Regions from separate parts of the Idiomarina loihiensis L2TR genome, predicted to be linked through region 2. Evidence: predicted binding sites of a transcription regulator. Region 2 holds the regulator's gene; each other region holds the start of a gene.
What was found. Region 2 encodes MetJ, which represses methionine synthesis genes. Its sites were predicted from a motif close to TAGACGTCTAGACGTCTA; they were not measured.
Positions count from the first base shown of each region.

Region 1 (5,103 bases), 460 kb from region 2:
AGCGGCGTGAAGGACGGCGTTTAATTGGATTTTCGTGCATCATAACCTTAAATTGACCTCTACTGCTCTTCTGACGGTACGGTAAAGCGCGCGACACGACCAGTCCGGAACTGGTCCATATTAAAGGCATTACCGTTAAAGCTGACATTAACAGCTTCAGGTTTACACAGTGTTACTGAAAAAGGCGCTTCGCCAGGGACTGGCATACGGTAGCCTGCAGCTTTTACACCAACAGCCTGAGTTTCACCGGAAGCATCATCAATTTTAACCCAGCATTCTTCATTAAACTCTAACACCAGGCTGGCTGAAACCGCTTCTGGTTGCGGCGACGGCTCAACAGCTTCTGACTCGACCGAAGTTTCAGCTTGGTTATCTGTCTGCTCGGCAGTTTCAGTTGGTAACTCTTGGGTATCGTTAACATCATTAGCCGCCGAATCAGTGTTAGCGGCCTGCGATTCGTCGTTATTCTCGTTGTCATTCTCGCCGCTTTCACTAACGGGTTCTTGTACCGACTCGACCGCAACATTCGTGTCATCAGCTTCAACTTCTGACTCTAATATAGCTTCATCTTCATTCGGCGCAATTTGTGGCTCTGTCGGCTGGTTTGAAATTTCAATATCACCGACGTTATCAGCTTCATCATCAGTATTTACCGGAGAAACTTCTGAACTTTCCTGCGTGCCAGTTTCGCCTTCACTAAAACCAAGATCCGGCTCTTGCCACCACCAAATAACCAAGGCCACAACAATAATGATAACCACATAAGTAATTAACATTAAGCGGTTGTCGCTTTCTTCATGCTTTTTACGTCTTGAGAAGCTCTGCATCTGGCTGCTTTCAACTTCTTTATAGCCTCTGGCTTTATAAGCCTCAAACAGCTCGGTATCGTCTAAATCAAGCAGTTTGGCGTAAGAGCGTAAATAACCTTTAATAAAGGTTGCCGTAGAGAAAGTTGAATAATCATCGGCTTCCAGTAATTCAATAATCTGCTTTCGCAAACGCAACTGGTCTGCAACCTCGCGTTGCTCTAAACCTTTAGCTTCACGGGCTTCTCTCAGAATTTCACCAGGACCTTTACTCGGCTTTTGCTCTGTTTCTTGTGCCGCTTCCGATTCTGGCTTTTTGTTATCTTGTGTTGATTCGTTTTCAGCAGTCATGATTGTAAGGGGTTTCCCTGTTATGGTTGAGCTGCGTCGTGACCTACCCGAGCCAGACATTCGGCTTTATTGGCCTCAGCTCTGGCATGATGTGGATACACTGGATCCAATGTCACTTTATCAAAATACCTGAGTGCTTTTTCCCAGTCACCAGCCACACACAGTGCAACCGCATAGTTATTGTACAATGCACCGCTCATAGGTTGCCATGATAATGTCTGTTGGTAAAGTGACAAAGCAGAATCAACGTCATTTGTCGCTAAATACCATTGCCCTAAGGCAAGATTGGCATCCAGAGACCGGGGATTGTTCGTCAATGCGGTTTGCAAATGCGGATGCGCAAGCTTCAATTTCCCTTGCGCCAAATAAGCAAGTCCAAGCTGCAACCGTACATCATTACCCACAGATACCGACTGTTCAGGGTTAGCGGTACAACCATATAGCGCTGCGGCTATCAATAATAAAGCGGTTCGCATTATCACACTCCTTGTGCCTGCGATTCTGTTAATTTACGTGGTCTTTACAGCTATTGCTTCCCCACCACGCTGTTTCTGCTGACGTTTCAGTATACGTTTTGTACGATCGATGACATCGCCCACTAATTGCCCGCAAGCTGCATCGATATCATCCCCACGAGTCTTCCGTACCATTACCGTCAAACCGTACTCCATAAGCACTTTGGCAAAACGGTCAATTCGCGAGTTACTGGAGCGTCCGTAGTCCGAACCCGGGAAAGGATTAAATGGAATAAGATTAATTTTACTCGGGGTATCTTTTAAGGTTTTTGCCAGCGCATGTGCCTGATCGGTTGAATCGTTCACATGGTCCAGCATGACATACTCTACCGTTACTTTACGCTGAGCTTTTGACTGCTCAACATAACGACGGCTGGATGCCAGAAATTCTTCAATATTGTACTTCTTATTAATAGGTACAATCTCGTTGCGCAACTCATCGTCTGGCGCGTGCAACGAAATAGCCAACATCACATCAATGCGTTCACGCAGTTTTTCCAACGCAGGAACAACACCTGAAGTACTTAACGTAACGCGGCGTTTGGATAAACCGAAACCCAGGTCATCTAACATTAGCTCCATTGCCGGAACTACATTGTTTAAGTTAAGCAAAGGTTCCCCCATGCCCATCATAACCACGTTCGTTACGGGTTTAATTCCGGTCTTGCCATAAGCCCCTAACAGCTGATTCACCCGCCATACCTGACCGATGATTTCTGCCACACTGAGGTTACGGTTAAAGCCTTGAGCCCCGGTTGAGCAGAAAGTGCATTCTAATGCACAACCAACCTGAGAAGACACGCACAAAGTAGCGCGATCACCCTCGGGTATCCATACTGTTTCCACGTCCTGACCGTCAAACAGGGTCATGGCGAACTTAATCGTACCGTCCGATGACTGCTGCTGTTCGCGAACTTCAGGCGCGCGTATTTCAGCGACTTGCTTGAGCTTTTCACGCAAGGCTTTATTAAGATTGGTCATCTCATCAAAGTCATCGACACAAAAGTGATACAGCCACTTCATTACTTGTTCAGCACGAAATGGTTTCTCACCCATTTCACGAAAGAACTCTTTAATTCCCTCACGATTCAGGTCGAGTAAGTTCACTTTTTTATCTATTGCGTTGGTCATAAAGCTCCGGTTTTCTGATGCAGCCTGACGTTTCCGTCAGGCTCTCACCTGATGCAATAGCATCAGGCTACATTCGAATACAGTCTTAGCGAGTGCGCTGGCAAACTTCTTCGTCGCTGAAGAAGTAAGAGATTTCACGTGCAGCAGATTCAGTTGCATCTGAACCATGTACCGCATTTTCGTCTATAGTTTCAGCATAGTCGGCACGAATAGTTCCTGCCAGTGCTTCTGCAGGATTCGTAGCACCCATGATGTCGCGGTTCTTACGTACAGCGTCTTCACCTTCAAGAACCTGAACAACGATAGGGCCTGAAGTCATGAATTCAACCAAAGCGCCAAAGAAAGGACGTTCTTTGTGTTCTGCGTAGAAACCTTCTGCCTGTTCTTTGCTTAAGTGCATCATTTTAGCACCAACAATGCGAAGACCAGCAGATTCAAAACGGTTATAGATAGCGCCGATTAAGTTTTTTGCAACTGCATCAGGCTTGATAATTGATAGAGTGCGCTCTAAAGCCATGGTTATAAACTCCAATAAAATTAAGGGATAAATCAGTCGCGCGGATTATACGTGAGATCGGCGCAGAAATCGAATACCCAGTGATTGTTTTTTCATTCATTCTCAGCTAGGATGAGAGAACTTATATAGCCATATAGACGTCTATTTGACGATAAGGAGTTCTGACATGGCGAACAATGAATATGAACAAGCCACTCTTGGTGGGGGTTGCTTCTGGTGTGTTGAGTCAGCCTTCCTTCAGGTAAAAGGCATTCAGTCGGTTAAATCGGGCTACACTGGCGGGCATACCATCGATCCAACTTACGAGCAGGTTTGCAGTGGCGAAACAGGACATGCCGAAGTTGCACAACTCCAGTACGATCCAGAGCAGATCTCTTACCGTCAAATCTTAGAAATCTTTTTCACTTTGCACGATCCAACTCAGGTGAATCGTCAGGGTAACGATGTGGGTACTCAATATCGCACATCAATTTTTTATCATAACGACGCGCAAAAACGTGAAGCGGAAAGTATTATTGCGGAACTTGAAGCCGATGCAGCATTTGCAGCTCCTATCGTAACGGAAGTGACTGAGTTAGGGACTTTTTACCCGGCAGAGAATTACCACGAAAACTACTACGCCAGAAACCCGGAAAACCCGTATTGTCAGGCGGTAATTTCACCGAAGCTGGCTAAGTTCCGTAAAACCTTTGCTGGCCTGCTTAAGGACTAAGCAGCGCCTCTTAAGGTTCCGATAGTGCGGTGGATAAGCTCTACCGCACTATCGATATCTGCTTCGGACGTGTAACGCCCAATACTAAAGCGCAATGAACTCATTGCCAGCTCATGTTCAACGCCTAATGCTCTTAACACATACGAGGGTTCAACACTGGCCGACGTACAGGCCGAGCCCGATGAGAGCGCAAGATCTTTTAACGCCATTAGCAACAGTTCACCATCAACTCCGGCAAAACTGATGTTAGTAATATGCGGAACCCGTTGCTGGTCAGAGCCATTCAAAGTTACACCTTCTAACTGGCTAACCCCTTTCCATAGTCGCTGACGCAAGTTTTCAATTCGTGCGGGCTCCAGTTCCAGCTCGTTAAGAGCCAGTTCCGCCGCTACACCCATACCGACAATTTGGTGAGTTGGTAACGTGCCTGAGCGCATGCCACGCTCATGACCCCCGCCATGCATTTGCGCCAGCAGCCGAACTCGCGGAGTGCGGCGTACATACAATGCGCCAATACCTTTAGGGCCATACATCTTGTGCGCAGAAAGTGACATTAAATCAACAGGTAACGTGACCATATTCATCGGAAGTTTTCCGGCGGCCTGTGCAGCATCAACATGAAATATTGTGCCATTTTCACGGCACAATTGACCTATAGTGGTTATATCCTGAAGCACACCTATTTCGTTATTAACCAGCATTACGCTCACTAACACCGTATCTTCGCGCAAGGCTGAGCGGAACAAATCCATATCCAGCAAGCCGTCTGTTCCGACATCCAGATACGTCACTTCAAAGCCTTCTTTTTCCAGCTGCGCACAGGTATCTAAAACCGCTTTGTGCTCGGTTTTAAGTGTAATAACGTGTTTGCCTTTATCTGAGTAATACTGAGCTGCGCCTTTTATGGCGAGGTTATCTGACTCAGTCGCACCTGAGGTAAAAACAATTTCGCGCGCGTCGGCATTAATAAGGTCAGCAACCTGATTCCGGGCAATATCGACAGCTTCTTCTGCCTGCCAGCCGTACTTATGCGAACGCGATGCCGGGTTACCAAACAAGCCATCCTGCGTT
Region 1 is NC_006512.1:2,178,292-2,183,394, forward strand. It holds gene ispG (flavodoxin-dependent (E)-4-hydroxy-3-methylbut-2-enyl-diphosphate synthase) at 1-43, opposite strand, end outside; gene IL_RS10455 (RodZ domain-containing protein) at 60-1,157, opposite strand; gene IL_RS10460 (tetratricopeptide repeat protein) at 1,178-1,633, opposite strand; gene IL_RS10465 (bifunctional tRNA (adenosine(37)-C2)-methyltransferase TrmG/ribosomal RNA large subunit methyltransferase RlmN) at 1,667-2,803, opposite strand; gene ndk (nucleoside-diphosphate kinase) at 2,889-3,320, opposite strand; gene msrA (peptide-methionine (S)-S-oxide reductase MsrA) at 3,487-4,032, shown strand; gene IL_RS10480 (IscS subfamily cysteine desulfurase) at 4,029-5,103, opposite strand, start outside.
Region 1: the regulator MetJ is predicted to act here: its motif matches at 3,447-3,464, upstream of msrA (peptide-methionine (S)-S-oxide reductase MsrA).

Region 2 (5,103 bases):
TAAAGCCCCTGAGTGCTTTGAAATTGAACAAGCCTTAATAGAGCGCTGCAATGTACCGGTATTCCATGATGATCAGCACGGTACTGCCATTGTGACGGCCGCCGGTATGCTGAATGCGTTAGAAATTCAGGGTAAAAACCTGGCAGAATCTCGCATTGTTTGCCTTGGTGCCGGTGCTGCCGCCATTGCCTGTATGGAGCTTTTAATTAAATGTGGCGCACAACGCGAGCACATTTATATGCTCGACTCAAAAGGCGTTATTCACACCCGTCGCGATGACTTAAACGAATACAAACAGCTGTTTGCCAACAATACTGACAAACGTACGCTAAAAGACGTTATTGAAGGTGCCGATATCTTTGTTGGGGTTTCAGGACCAAACTTACTCAGCGCAGAAGAGCTAAAACTTATGGCACCTAACCCGGTTCTGTTTGCCTGCTCTAACCCAGACCCGGAGATTAAGCCGGAAACCGCTATGGCCGCACGTGATGACCTGATTATGGGCACCGGACGCTCAGACTACCCGAACCAGGTGAACAACGTTTTATGCTTCCCGTTTATGTTCCGCGGTGCATTAGATGTGCGTGCTACTGCGATTAACGACGAAATGAAAGTTGCAGCAGTGGAAGCTATTCGTCAGCTGGCGAAAGAGCCAGTGCCGGAATCGGTATTGAAAGCGGCCGGTGTCAAAGAATTAACCTTCGGCCGTGATTATATTATTCCTAAGCCAATTGACCCGCGCTTGTGTCCACGCGTATCGCGCGCCGTTGCCGAAGCCGCGGTGAAGTCCGGCGCAGCTAAAATCGATTTACCAAAAAATTATATGCAGGATTAATCACGTAGCCTGACATTTATGTCAGGTGAGGTGCCATTCCTGACGTGAACGTCATATATGGTCCCCTCCCGTTTTGCAACGGCAACTCGTGGTAAATGTCGGGGCGCTCGCATATATACGGCCTGTTTATGGTGCGCGCTTTGCGCACCTGGCCTGGATGAACTCCGCACGACAACTGGCTTATCAGGCTAACGTACTTTATGTACGGACGTTCAACAGTCTCAGTTGTCGTCGGTTTACCCTATTTTACCATCCTGTTGACGTTTGCAACTCCCGGAAGGAATGAACCTTCGCTGTGCTCTTTTACTGAATGCTGTTAAGCAGCAGTCATCCGGTAATCTTCTTTATTCTTTAACATCGCCCAGATTATCCGGGCGTGCTTGTTAGCCAGTGCCACCGCTGCAACGTTGTTGCCTCTGCGTTTAGCGACATCCTGTGCCCAGAGGCTCAGCCTGTCGTGGCGCTGTTGTGCCACCCGCAGTGCCGAGCGGGCGCCATGCACCAGCAGTGTCCTGAGTTTGGTGTTCCCTTTTTTGGTAATACCGCCTAAACGGTCTTTACCGCCACTGCTGTTTTGCCGTGGTACCAGTCCCAGGTATTCCGACAGGTTGCGGCCGCGTTTAAATTCACTCACATCACCTATCAGTGCCAGCAGCGAGGTCGCTGTTATCGGTCCGATACCCGGCAGGGTCATCAGCCGCTGACTGTCTTCATTCCTTTCGGCCTGTGTCGCTAAGTGCTTATCCAGCGCTTTAACTTCTTCATCCACCGCTCGCAGCATCTGATAGAGCCGGTTGATGAGGTCCCGTGACTGAAGCGTCAGCGCATTGCTGTCGTCTTCCAGTACCTCCGGTACTCTCTGTAATATCGTACCGACTCGCTTCGGTAAAAGAATGCCGTATTCGGCCAGTTGCCCCCGCAACCTATTCGAGAACTGCGTTCTCGTCTGCACGAAGCCTTCCCGCTGATTGACCATCAATGCTAAGTCCTGCTGCTCAATGCTTTTCAGCCTGACCGTCTGACGGTTGGGTCGTGATGCCGCCTCGGCTATTGCCCGGGCGTCATTCGCATCGTTCTTCTCACCCTGCAGGTACGCTTTGACGAAACGCGGTGGCAACGCCACCGTTTTATAACCCAGCTTTTCACATTCGCGGCGCCAGTAATGACTCATGCCGCAGGACTCAACCGCTACTTCACAGTCATCCGTACGGCTCAGCGTCGCCAGCTTCGCTAACACTTTATTGCTGCGCAGTTTTTTATTAAAAACTTCCTGCTCATTTTCATCCAGCGCCAAAACCTGAATAAAATCCTTTGCCAAATCCAGGGCAATTCTGTTTACAATAGCCATTGGTCCTCTCCACTCCGTTCTATAGAATCTTCGAAACTCTATATTGGCACATTGCGATGCCGCTTAGGAGGGAGGGGACCATCTCATCAGGCTACGGCCACACGCACTGTTTAATCGTCCAACTCTTCATCGGTTGGAATAGGTAATCCCCGGGCTTCCAGCTCTTCGCGCACAGCTTTGGGGATTTTATTCGGGTTGGATTTTTGCAAGTCTTCATCTTCCGGCAGCGGCTGACCGGTAAAAGCGTGTAAAAACGCCTCACACAATAGTTCGCTGTTGGTAGCATGGCGCAGATTATTAATTTGGCGACGGGTTCGTTCATCGGTCAGTACTTTTAACACGCGCGTGGGTATTGAGACCGTAACTTTTTTCACCTGCTGACTCTTACGACCGTGTTCAGCATAAGGGTAAATATATTCGCCGTTCCATTTCATTGTTATTGTCCCGCTATATAACAAAACCACATAAGTTATAATGAATTGTACCCGAATGAACGACCCCGTCAAATTTTATCCGTCTAGATGGCTAAAAGTTGCTGACATTTGCCTGACAATATTTTAGCCTTAGTAGCAGTTACCTAATTCAAGCGAGTAGTTAAGGAAGGCGGAATGACAACAACTCAGCTCACAGAAGAGCAAAAGCAAGCCGTTGCCGACAGCGTTCAGGTGCATAAGTTTGGCGGCAGCAGTCTTGCTGATGCGTTCTGCTATCGCCGCGTTGCCCGAATTGTCACCGAGTACGCTGGTGCCAGCGACTTAGTCGTTGTTTCGGCAGCCGGAGATACAACCAACCGCATTCTTGCCATTATTAATGCTAAGGCGCAGCCAGGCGACACCGCCAGCATTCTGCTCGATCAATTAGAGAGTTTTCAGCAAGGGCTGATCACCGAATTATTAAGCGGTAATTTGCAGCAGCAACTTCTGCAACAGTCGCAACAAGACTTCGCTCGCTGGCGTCGTTGGTTAGCCTGCGACGAAACCATTAGCCATAACGCAGAGTTACTCTCGTACGGCGAGCTCTGGTCTGCCCGTTTGTTATCAGCTTTACTGCAAAAGCAGGGTACCCGCGCCGACCACATTGATGCCCGCGACTTTTTACTCGCCGCAGATGCTCCTGAACCCGTTATTCAGGTAGAACACTCGCGTGAAAAACTATTACAAAGAGTGGCTCCTCACTCGGGCACCCGCTTTATTGTTACCGGCTTTATTGCCCGCGGTTTACACGGCGAAAGTTTAACTCTGGGGCGTAACGGCAGTGACTATTCAGCAACCTTAGTAGGCAGTCTGCTGGATACACGTCAGGTTACTATCTGGAAAGACGTGGCCGGCGTTTACTCGGCAGACCCGCGCAAAGTTGAGCGCGTAGTCAGCTTACCCACACTTGACTGGACCGAAGCCGAAGAACTGGCGCGTCTTGGCAGCCCGGTTCTGCACCCAAGAACCTTTCAGCCGGTCGACCGCCAGCGCATGGTCATTTCCGTTCGTTCCAGTTTAAAAGTAGAAAATCAGCAAACGCGTATTGGTCAGTTCCAAAATACCCAGCCCCGCGGAAAAGTCTTCACTTCGCTGTCTGAGGTGGTGTTGTTTAAGGTTGAACTGCACGACAAAGCCTTAGTAAAACGTCTGGATGAACTGGAATTAGAGCCACTGGTCAGCTGGACCGAGCCGGAAAATCATCAGCAGTATCTGGTGTTTCATCAAAACCACTTAGACTACCTGACCGGCTGGTTGGACAGTCTGGGCGCCGGTGACGCCATTACTCAAATTCGCGGCTATTCCATGCTGGCCATTGTCGGTAACCGCATTCAGGAAACCGACCAGTTCTCGACCTTTAAACTGCAACTTTCCGAACAAAAAGTGCGGCGCTTTGCCCTGACACAAAATGGTGACTCTGCTGTTGCAATTCTGGAGCAGAAGCTTGATAACCGCTTGCTCAATCGTCTGCACAGTCAATTATTTAATTATCGTCGCAGCCTGGGCGTGCTGGTTATTGGTCGCGGCAACATTGGTACGGCCTGGCTGGAACTGTTCCGACAGCAGCGCGACCGCATTAACCAAGTGATGGACGTTCGGGTTATGGGCATAGCCAACTCGAGGCGTTTATGGCTGGATTACAATGGCGTAGAGCTTACTCAGTGGGCAGAAGACTTCGACCGCCTGGCACGACCCTATGTACTTACGGAACTGTTGCGCGAGCTACCAAATGCACCATACGACGAGCTGGTGGTGATTGATTTAACCGACGCCAAACAAGTCGCGCAGCTGTATCCCAGCTTGTTCGCAAACGGTCTGCACATTATCAGCGCCAACAAACGCGCGGGCTCCGCCGATGAGGCACTGTACCGTGAAATTCGTACCATTCAGCACGAGTATAAGCGTGAATGGCTATACAACACCACGGTGGGTGCCGGATTACCGCTGAATTATGCCATAAACGATTTGCGAAATTCCGGCGACGAAATTCGCAGTATCTCCGGTATTTTCTCGGGAACCATGTCCTGGCTGTTTGAGAATTTCACCAAAGGAGTCACTTTCAGTTCACTAGTAAAAGAAGCCAAAGAGCGAGGTTACAGCGAACCTGACCCCCGTGAAGATCTGTCCTGTCAGGACTTAGTGCGTAAATTACTGATTCTGGCGCGCGAAATTGGCTTAAAACTGGATTGGCAGGACATTGAAGTAAAAAGTCTGGTGCCGGAACATTTACGTGATTTGCCACTTAGCGAGTTTATGCAGCGCTTATCGGAACTTGATGAGCCCATGACAGCCATGCTGGACGAAGCGGCTAAAGACGGCAAAGTGCCCAGACTGCTGGCCAGCTTTACCGTCAGTGACGAACAACGGGTTACTGCTCAGGTTGGTATTGAGTACATTCCGGAAGGCGACATGCTGGCCAACTTAATACCCGGTGAAAACATCTTCGT
Region 2 is NC_006512.1:2,637,741-2,642,843, forward strand. It holds gene IL_RS12630 (malic enzyme-like NAD(P)-binding protein) at 1-835, shown strand, start outside; gene IL_RS12635 (IS110 family transposase) at 1,152-2,183, opposite strand; gene metJ (met regulon transcriptional regulator MetJ) at 2,294-2,617, opposite strand; gene IL_RS12645 (bifunctional aspartate kinase/homoserine dehydrogenase II) at 2,792-5,103, shown strand, end outside.

Region 3 (5,103 bases), 270 kb from region 2:
AGCCGCGCGAAACCAATATGTTTTGGTAACGAGGACCAGTAACTAAAAGTAGTTTTTTATTTTCGTCTTTCAGTAAAATGGTGTTACCTGTTACTGAATAGGGTTCTTCATTACCAAACAAGGCCAGCTCCTATCGCTTTAACTTATTACTGACGACACTATAACGAATTATCGCTTTTTGGCAAATAACCGTTCATAAAATCTTCAACAATAATTAATGCAGCCTGACTATCAACCGCACCTTTTTTCAGTTTACGAAAGCCACCTTCAGCAAACAGGCTTTCTCGTGCCGAGGTCGAAGTCAGGCGTTCGTCCTGAAATGCTACCGGTAAACCGAAGCGCCCATGTAAGCGGTTACCAAACTTTTTGGCCTTTTGGGTTAGTGGCTGTTCGGTGCCATCCATATTTAAGGGCAAGCCCACTACCAACTGTTCGGGTTGCCATTCGGCAAACAGCTTTTCAATCAGTTGCCAGTCGGGAATGCCTTCTTTGGCCGTAATGGCTGCTAAAGGCGATGCAGTTGCTGTTATAGTCTGGCCCACCGCAACGCCAATACTTTTGGTGCCAAAATCAAAGCCTATTACTGTGCTCATGCGTGTCCTACATCCGGCCCCAGTTGCCACACGTCAAACCCCAGTTGCTCGGTGGCTTTTTGCCAACGCTCGGAGGGTGGTGTATTGAACAGCAATTCCGGGTCTGCCGGAATTGCCAGCCAGGAATTTTCCCCTAGCTCCTCTTCCAGTTGTCCGGCTTCCCAGCCTGCGTAACCTAACGTCAGAAGAAACTGTGGTGGCGCAGCAGATGATCCAAGAGCTTCCAGAATATCGCGCGAGGTGGTCACCATAATATCGTCACTCATCTTCTGACTGGCGCGCCAATTGTCCTGCGGAGGGTGGATCACAAAGCCACGCTCACGGCCTACAGGCCCGCCCTGATAAACGCTGCCCTGCAAGTGCTGGTTATTTTCCGGGTAAACAATTTCCAGTTTATCCAGCAGCGAGGTTACGCTTAAATCGGCAGGCTGATTAATAACTAAGCCCATAGCGCCTTCTTCATTGTGCTCGCAGATGTAGGTCACGGTCCGTTTAAACATTGGATCGTTCAGCATAGGTGTTGCTATCAATAAATGGTTCTGCAAACTGTTCATCGATTCACCGACTCCTTAACGATAATCTCTACTTACAACATGGGGGCGCATAGTTGAATTTCAATTCAACTTTTCTTCTATTGCCTTAAAGACCAATTCAGCAATATTGATGTCGTAGGCGTTTTCAATTTCGCGCATGCAAGTCGGGCTGGTCACATTAATTTCTGTAATGCGGTCGCCAATAACGTCCAGTCCAACAATAATGAGCCCACGCTTTTTCAGTTCTGGTGCCACTTTACGAGCCAGAGCCCAGTCACTGTCCGATAAAGGCTGGGCGCGGCCGCTGCCACCAGCGGCAAGGTTTCCGCGAGTTTCTCCGGCACTGGGAATACGGGCTAAAGAATAAGGCACAGGCTCACCATCAATAATTAAAATACGTTTGTCGCCGTCTTTAATTTCTGGCAAGTACTTTTGCACCATGGCGTAGCGCTGACCTTTTTCGGTCAGAGTTTCAATAATAACGCCTAAGTTACTACCATCGGCGCCCACTTTAAAAATTGAAGCGCCGCCCATACCGTCCAGCGGCTTTAAAATCACTTCACCGTGTTTTTTATGGAAAGCTTTAATGACATCCGCTCTGGAACTCACTAGCGTGTCGGCAATAGAGTCTGCGAACCACGAAGTAAAAAGCTTTTCGTTACAGTCGCGCAGGCTTTGCGGTTTATTCACCACCAGGCTACCGCGCTGTTCGGCCAGTTCCAGAATTTGTGTGGCGTATAAAAACTCGCTGTCAAAAGGCGGATCTTTACGCATCATAATGACGTCAAAATCCTCCAGCGGGCGGTATTCATTGTCGCTTAAGCTGTAAAAGTCTGTCTTTTGATCTTGAACACGAACTTCCCGCGCAAAGGCCATTGGCTGGCCGTTATCAATGACTAAGTCGCCCATTTCCAGATAAAAACACTGATAACCACGCGCCTGAGCTTCCAGCAATAAACGAAAACTGGTGTCTTTTTCGGTTTTAACGGTGGCGATAGGGTCCATCACCATAGCTAACTTCTTCATGTAAACTCCTTTAGCTTAAGTCGCCAAACTGATACTGCACGGCGGTTAGCGCTGAAAGCGCGGCGGTTTCTGTTCTTAATATTCTTGGTCCTAAACGCATGGGTTTAAACCCCAGCTGTCCGGCGGCACTGACTTCAGTATCAGTGAACCCGCCCTCAGGACCAATCAATAATTGTATTCCCTTCTCGGCCTGCTGAAATGACGACAACGGCTGGGTGGCGGTTGGGTCTAAGGTCAGGCGCAACCCTTCAAAGCTGCTTGCAATAAAATCAGTGAGTTGCTGTGCTGGCTTCACTTGTGGAACCACGCTACGGCCACATTGCTCGCAGGCAGAATGGACAATTTTCTGCCATTGCAGTTGTTTCTTTTCCAGCCTGTCGCCACTTAATTTCACACCACAGCGCTCACTGAACAGCGGGGTAATTTCGGTTACTCCCAGCTCTACCGACTTTTGCAGTACAAAGTCCATGCGGTCGCCGCGTGAAACAACTTGCGCCAAATGAATATTGACCGGTGACTCAGATGCGTTAGCCTGACTGCTGGTTGCAACAAACTGCGCTGACTTTTTTTGCACTGAGGTAATTTTCGCCTCGTAGTTCTGGCCGTCACCGTTAAATAAAACAATGCTATCACCTACGTTCAAACGCAATACTTTGATCAGGTGCTGGAAAGCATCCGCACTCAATTCGGTTTCATTTTGTAAGCTTATAGAGGCGGGGTGATAAATCCGCGGTACTCGCATGTCGTCAGCCTTATTCGGACTTTTAGACGTCCAGAAGTAGAAAAAAACAGAGTGATCGGTTACATTATGCAACCAGTATTAAACGATTTCATTAAAATTAAGGAATAGTGGGCATATGTCACGTCACCTGTTTACCTCAGAGTCAGTGTCCGAAGGGCATCCGGACAAAATTGCCGACCAGATATCCGATGCAGTTTTAGACGCAATTTTAGCAAAAGATCCTAAAGCCCGTGTTGCTTGTGAAACCTACGTGAAAACCGGCATGGTACTGGTTGGTGGTGAAATTTCGACAAAGGCCTGGGTTGATGTTGAAGACTTGGCGCGTCAAACCGTAAAAGATATTGGTTACCGACACTCTGATATGGGTTTTGATGGTGCTTCGTGTGCTGTCTTAAATGCCATTGGTAAGCAAAGTGGTGATATCAATCAGGGCGTTGACCGTGCTAACCCGGAAGAGCAGGGGGCCGGTGATCAGGGCTTAATGTTTGGTTATGCCTCAAACGAAACCTCAGTTTTAATGCCTGCTCCTATTACTTACGCGCACCGGGTTATGCAGCGCCAGTCGGAAGTACGCAATAACGGCACACTGGACTGGTTGCGTCCGGACGCAAAAAGTCAGCTGACCTTCGTTTATGAAAACGGTAAGCCTGTTGCCATTGATACGGTCGTGCTCTCTACTCAGCACCGAGAAGACATTACTCAGGAAACGTTGCGCGAAGCGGTGATGGAAGAAATTATCAAGCCTGTATTGCCGGAACAGTGGGTTTCAAAAGACACGCAGTTTCACATTAACCCAACCGGTCGCTTTGTGGTTGGCGGCCCTATGGGTGACTGCGGGCTGACCGGACGTAAGATTATTGTCGATACCTATGGCGGTATGGCGCGTCATGGCGGTGGTGCCTTCTCGGGTAAAGACCCGTCAAAAGTTGACCGCAGTGCCGCTTATGCAGCGCGTTATGTTGCTAAGAACCTGGTCGCTGCTGGTCTGGCTGAACGTTGCGAGCTGCAAATTTCTTACGCCATTGGTGTGGCAGAGCCAACTTCAATTAGCATCGATACCTTCGGTACGTCTAAGCACTCAGAAGAGCAATTAATTGCGCTGGTGCGTCGTCATTTTGACTTGCGCCCATACGGATTAATCAAAATGCTTGACCTGGAACGCCCAATCTATAAACAGACAGCGGCATACGGGCATTTTGGCCGGGATAACCTGCCGTGGGAACAAACTGACAAAGCTGCCGATTTACAGGCTGATATTTAAACAAAATATTGCCTATAAATTTGCTTGTACCCCCTGAAATGTGGAGAATACGCGCATCGCAAGTTGCTCTTCATCTTCCAGGGGGTTTTTCATGTCAGAACGTCAATATCTCGCCAATGCCATCCGTGCGCTTAGTATGGATGCGGTTCAGAAAGCCAAATCAGGCCACCCCGGAGCACCCATGGGTATGGCGGATATCGCAGAAGTTCTCTGGCGTGATTATTTAAAACATAACCCTCATAACCCAGGCTGGGCCGATCGCGACCGTTTTGTGTTATCGAACGGACACGGGTCAATGCTAATTTACTCCTTATTGCACCTGTCTGGTTATGATCTGAGCATTGAAGACATTAAACAATTCCGTCAGTTAGACTCAAAAACCCCGGGTCACCCTGAATACGGCTATACCCCTGGTATTGAAACCACTACCGGGCCGCTGGGCCAGGGACTTGCAAATGCCGTGGGTATGGCGCTGGCCGAGAAAGTACTGGCTGCGCAATTTAACCGCGACAACCATGAAATTGTTGATCACCACACCTACACTTTCCTGGGCGACGGCTGTTTGATGGAAGGCATTTCGCACGAAGTTTGCTCTCTGGCCGGCACTTTAGGCTTAGGTAAGCTCATTGCCTTTTACGATGACAACGGCATTTCCATTGACGGCGAAGTAGAAGGTTGGTTTACCGACGATACCGCAAAACGTTTTGAGTCTTACGGCTGGCACGTAATTAATAAAGTTGATGGACACGATTCAGCTGCCATAACCCGTGCGATTGATGAAGCCCGTGCGAATGACGACAAACCGACTCTTATTATCTGCAAAACGGTAATTGGCTATGGCGCACCGAACAAACAAGGTTCTGAAAGCTGCCATGGAGCCCCGCTGGGTGACGACGAAATTGTTGCTGCGCGTAAGCAATTGAACTGGCCGCACCAAGCCTTTGAAGT
Region 3 is NC_006512.1:2,367,922-2,373,024, reverse strand. It holds gene IL_RS11390 (hypothetical protein) at 1-121, opposite strand, end outside; gene ruvX (Holliday junction resolvase RuvX) at 159-593, opposite strand; gene IL_RS11380 (YqgE/AlgH family protein) at 590-1,147, opposite strand; gene gshB (glutathione synthase) at 1,208-2,152, opposite strand; gene IL_RS11370 (16S rRNA (uracil(1498)-N(3))-methyltransferase) at 2,163-2,894, opposite strand; gene metK (methionine adenosyltransferase) at 3,010-4,155, shown strand; gene tkt (transketolase) at 4,247-5,103, shown strand, end outside.
Region 3: the regulator MetJ is predicted to act here: its motif matches at 2,910-2,927, upstream of metK (methionine adenosyltransferase).